DNA from 2 places in the Streptomyces sp. NPDC031210 genome. Region 2 is predicted to be linked to the other one. Evidence: riboswitches for the same ligand, from Rfam matches in the RefSeq annotation. Region 2 holds a riboswitch; the other holds the start of a gene.
What was found. A riboswitch is a leader RNA that binds a small molecule or an ion and turns the genes downstream of it on or off. The one in region 2 is predicted to bind glycine.

Region 1: another riboswitch for glycine. It lies ahead of gcvP (aminomethyl-transferring glycine dehydrogenase); the one in region 2 lies ahead of gcvT (glycine cleavage system aminomethyltransferase GcvT).

The regions. Positions count from the first base shown of each region.
Region 1 covers NZ_JBVIHH010000017.1:9,568-11,950, reverse strand. The annotation lists gene gcvP (aminomethyl-transferring glycine dehydrogenase) at 1-907, opposite strand, end outside; glycine riboswitch at 1,095-1,192, opposite strand; gene ACZ45Z_RS27105 (PRC-barrel domain-containing protein) at 1,308-1,685, shown strand; gene ACZ45Z_RS27100 (DNA polymerase IV) at 1,601-2,383, opposite strand, start outside.
Region 2 covers NZ_JBVIHH010000006.1:148,519-150,901, forward strand. The annotation lists gene gcvT (glycine cleavage system aminomethyltransferase GcvT) at 1-967, opposite strand, end outside; glycine riboswitch at 1,003-1,110, opposite strand; glycine riboswitch at 1,111-1,206, opposite strand; gene ACZ45Z_RS13760 (AAA family ATPase) at 1,450-2,154, shown strand; gene ACZ45Z_RS13765 (enhanced serine sensitivity protein SseB) at 2,278-2,383, shown strand, end outside.

The DNA of each region.
Region 1 (2,383 bases), on a different contig from region 2:
GGCTGCGGGCGAACTTCTCGCGTACGGCCATGAAGCCGGCGTGCGGTCCGCCGAAGCCCATCGGGACACCGAAGCGCTGCGTGGTGCCGACGGCGATGTCCGCGCCCAGCTCCCCGGGCGAGGTCAGCAGCGTCAGGGCGAGCAGGTCGGCGGCGACGGTGACCACCGCGCCCAGCTCCTGCGCCCGCGCTATCACGGCGCGCGGGTCGCGGACCGCGCCCGAGGCGCCCGGGTACTGGAGCAGGACGCCGAAGACGCCGCGCTCGGCGATCTCGGCGGGAATGCCGTCGCTCAGGTCGGCGACGACGACCTCGACGCCGGTCGGCTCGGCGCGGGTCTGGAGCACGGCGATGGTCTGCGGCAGGCAGTCGGCGTCGACCAGGAAGACGCCCTGCTTGACCTTGCCGACGCGGCGGGAGAGGGACATGGCCTCGGCCGCCGCGGTGCCCTCGTCCAGCAGGGACGCGCCGGAGGTGGGCAGCCCGGTCAGGTCGGCGACCATCGTCTGGAAGTTCAGCAGCGCCTCCAGGCGGCCCTGCGAGATCTCCGGCTGGTAGGGCGTGTACGCCGTGTACCAGGACGGGTTCTCCATCACGTTGCGCAGGATCACCGGCGGGGTGAACGTGCCGTAGTAGCCGAGGCCGATCATGGAAGACAGGACCTGGTTGCGGTCCGCCAGGCTGCGCAGCTCCTCCAGGACCTCGGCCTCGGAACGGCCCTGCGGCAGCCCCAGCGCCTCGGCGCTCTTGATCACGTCGGGTACGGCCGTGGCGGTGAGTTCGTCCAGCGAGCCGAAACCGACGTGCGCGAGCATCTTCGCCTGCGCCTCGTGGTCGGGACCGATGTGCCGGTACTCGAAGGGGGTACCGCGCTCGAGCTCGGTCAACGAGATGCGATTGGTGGTCATCTGCGGGGGCCTCCTGGTCAATACGACCTACGAGGGGCACCACGGCGCTGGTGCCCGGACGGCCTCCCCCTCTGTCATCTCAACCTGAGAGCTTCACCGGACCGCCGCTGCGGCCCGGCTTTCACCGTCGGTGAGGAAGGGTTCCGGTGCTGTGCTGTCCGTGGCCCGCCCTGCTTTCCAGAGTGACCTCGTCCATGCGGTACGTGTGCCTGAGAGATTCCGGGGAGGATTTGCTCCTTCGGCGCCCCCGTCGCGAACGACAAAGGACTCTCCCGCATGGGGTCTGCAGCCATTCGCCAGCCTACCAGCGTGCCACCTGGGGGATCCTTCGAGTGGCCGGGGCATGAAATGTGCCGTTTGGTAGTTGTCACAGGGCAGTTGCGACCAACGTGGAGGGGCCGTGCAAAGTGACATCGATCCCCGGAGCCTGATCGGCCGCAAAGCGTTCGACCGGCACGGCCAGAAGATCGGCACGATCGACGAGGTCTACCTCGATGACGCGACCGGAGAACCGGAGTGGGCCGCCGTCCGTACGGGCCTGTTCGGCAGGGACGCGTTCGTGCCGCTGGAGCCGAGCGAGATGGTCGGCGACGTGCTGCACATCCCCTACGACCGCAAGCTGATCAAGGACGCCCCGGACTTCGGTGTCGGCCGGCACCTCTCCCCCGAGCAGGAGCTCCAGCTCTACCACCACTACCGGCTCGATATCTCCTCACCGGACTCGGTGTCCTCGGCCGGCGACAGGGACTTCGGCCGGGTCGCCGGCGCGGAGGACTGACTTCCCGGCTCGCCGCCCACCAGCGGCAAGGGCTCCCCCGGCCGCAGCTCCGGGTCGTCGACGGCAAAGGTCCGCACCCTTCCCGGTGCGGACCACGGTGTCTCGAAGCGCACGGTCACTCTTCCCACCCCACTGCCCTGCACCCACCCCGCGCCGTACTCGGCGTGCACCACGTCCAGCCCCGGATACCAGCGCCGCGGCAGCGGCTCCTCGGGCTCCCCGCCGCCCGTCACGTCCACCGCCGGCTCGGCCACCGCGTTCGCCGTCTCCTGCGCCTCCCGCTCCGTCGCGAGCTGGGCGAACAGGTCCTCCTGGGTGTAGTCGGCGAGCCCGCTCACCCCCACGCCCAGCAGCCGGACCCCGCCCGTCGTGTCGACCGTCTCCAGCAGCCGGGTCGCCGCCTCCCGGACGACGGAGGGATCGTCGGTGGGCCCGCGCAGGGTCTCGGAGCGGGTCAGCGTCGAGAAGTCGTAGTTCCGCACCTTGATCACCACCGTGCGTCCGGAGCGCCCGGCCGCCCGCAGCCGCTCCACGCAGCGGTCGGCGAGCCGCAGGACCTCCGCGCGCACCCGCGTCCGGTCGGTCACGTCGACCTCGAAGGTGTCCTCGACGGAGACGGACTTCGCGTCGCGATCGGCCACCACCGGACGGTCGTCCTTGCCCAGCGCCATGGCATAGAGCCCGGCGCCGTGGGATTT
Region 2 (2,383 bases):
CCTCGCCGATGACCGTGCCGTCGGCGGCCGCGACGACCGGGTAGCCGGCGCGCGGGACGCGGCGGCCCTGGGCGATCAGGCCGACGAGCTTGCGCGGCGGGCTGGCCTCGGCGCGCGCGGCGGCCGCCTCCAGCGCGGCGCGGCCCACGAAGTCACCGCCGTTGGAGGTCTTGTCGAACTTCACGACCCGGCCCAGGCCCGCGTCGAACGGCGTGGTCGCCGTCGTCAGCTCGTGCCCGTACAGCGGCATGCCCGCCTCCAGGCGCAGCGTGTCGCGGCAGGACAGGCCACAGGGCACGAGCCCGGCGTCCCGGCCGGCCTCGGTCAGCGCCTCCCACAGGGCGACCGCGTCCGCGGGCCGGACGAACAGCTCGAAGCCGTCCTCGCCGGTGTATCCCGTACGGGCGATCAGCGCGGGCACGCCGGCGACGGTGCCGGGCAGGCCCGCGTAGTACTTCAGGCCGTCCAGGTCGGCGTCGGTCACCGCCTTGAGGATGCCCGGCGACTGCGGCCCCTGGACCGCGATCAGCGCGTAGGCGTCCCGGTCGTCGCGGACCTCGGCGTCGAAGCCGGCCGCCCGCTCGGTCAGCGCGTCCAGCACCACCTGGGCGTTGGAGGCGTTGGCGACGACCATGTACTCGGCCTCTTCGAGGCGGTAGACGATCAGGTCGTCCAGGATGCCGCCGGCGGCGTCGCAGATCATGGTGTAGCGGGCGCGGCCGGTCTTGACGCCGCCGATGTTGCCCACCAGGGCGTGGTCGAGGAGGTCGCCGGCCTGCGGGCCGGTGACGGTGATCTCGCCCATGTGGGAGAGGTCGAACAGGCCGGCGCGGGTGCGGACGGCGACATGTTCGTCGCGCTCGCTGGCGTAGCGCAGCGGCATGTCCCAGCCGGCGAAGTCGGTCATGGTCGCGCCGAGCGCACGGTGCGTGGCATCCAGTGCGGTACGGCGGGGGGCATCAGTCATGGTTCCGGGCTCCCAGACATGGGTGACAAGACGAAGTCTCCCCATCTGTCATCGGAACCTGAGAGGTTCACCGGGATCCCGCGAACGGGCCGGTTTGCACCTTGGGTGGAACCGCACCGCTGCGGCTCGCTTTTCAGATCTGCCTCGCCCGCGCGGTATAGGGGCCTGAGAGATTCAAGGGAGGACTTGCTCCTTCGGCGCCCCGCCGTGGCGGCCGGGGACTCTCCCGCGCGGATTCAAGCGGCCGGTATGGAGTTGGCTGTGCACGGCTGAGCGCGAGTGTGCACGTGGCGCCGACATCATTGCACGACGTCGCCGGATGCAGCAGTCCCGGGCGCCCACCCGTTCACGGGCCGGACGGATCGGGCAATCGCCTTGATGGCCATTACCTTTCCTTGACACTCTGCGGGGAGGGGACGGTCGCGAGCCGGACCCAGCACAGGACCGGGAGGTCGATCACGGTGCACAGCGAAGCCGCAGGCGTGACCACCGCGGGAGCCACGCCCCCGCACACCGCCCGGGCGGGGCACACCGCCGCGGTGCCCGGGCGCCGCCGCCCGTCACCGGCCGTAGTCCGCCCGGGACGCGGCGCCGAGGTCCTGGACCTCAGGGGAGCGGGCACCGGCCGCCCCGCGGCCACCATGTGCTTTCCGGCCGGCGACCTGGTGGTCGTCTCCGGCCTGCCGGGCAGCGGCAAGAGCACCCTGATGCACCGCGTCGTGCCGCCGCTGGACGGGCGGGGCGCGGCGGTGCACCGCATCGATTCGCAGGACGTCCGCGCCCGCTTCGAGAGCGGCCGCCTGCGCCGCCTGCCCTACGGCCTCTACCGCCCGCTGGTCCGCGCCGCCCACTACCTCGGCCTGCGCCGCGCCCTGCGGTCGGGGGAGAGCGTGGTGGTGCACGACTGCGGGACGCTCGCGTGGGTGCGCCGCTGGCTCGCCCGGTCGGCCCGGCGCGGCGGCCGCGGCCTGCATCTGGTGCTGCTCGACGTGCCGCCCGCGGTGGCGCTGTCGGGGCAGGCGTCCCGAGGACGCGGGGTGTCGGGGTACGCCTTCGCGCGGCACCGCCGGGCGGTGGGCCGGCTGGTCGGCGGCGCGGAGAGCGCCGGGCTGCCGGCCGGGTTCGCGTCCGTGACGCTGCTGGACCGGCCGGCGGCGAGCGCGCTGGAGGCGGTCGCCTTCGGCTGACGGGCCGGGCCGGGCCCGCCGGCCGGCCGCTCCCGACCGCCACCCGCCGCCGCCTTCGACCGCCGCCTCCGGTGCCGCTAGGGTCTTTGGCCAGATAGCGCGGTTCGGAACGGGTGGGTGGACATGAGCATTCCTGACATGGGGATACCGCAGTTGGCGTGGCCTGCGAACGAGCTCGAAGAGGTGCTGGCCGCCGCCGTCGGCCACCCCGGCGCCGGTGGCCGGATCG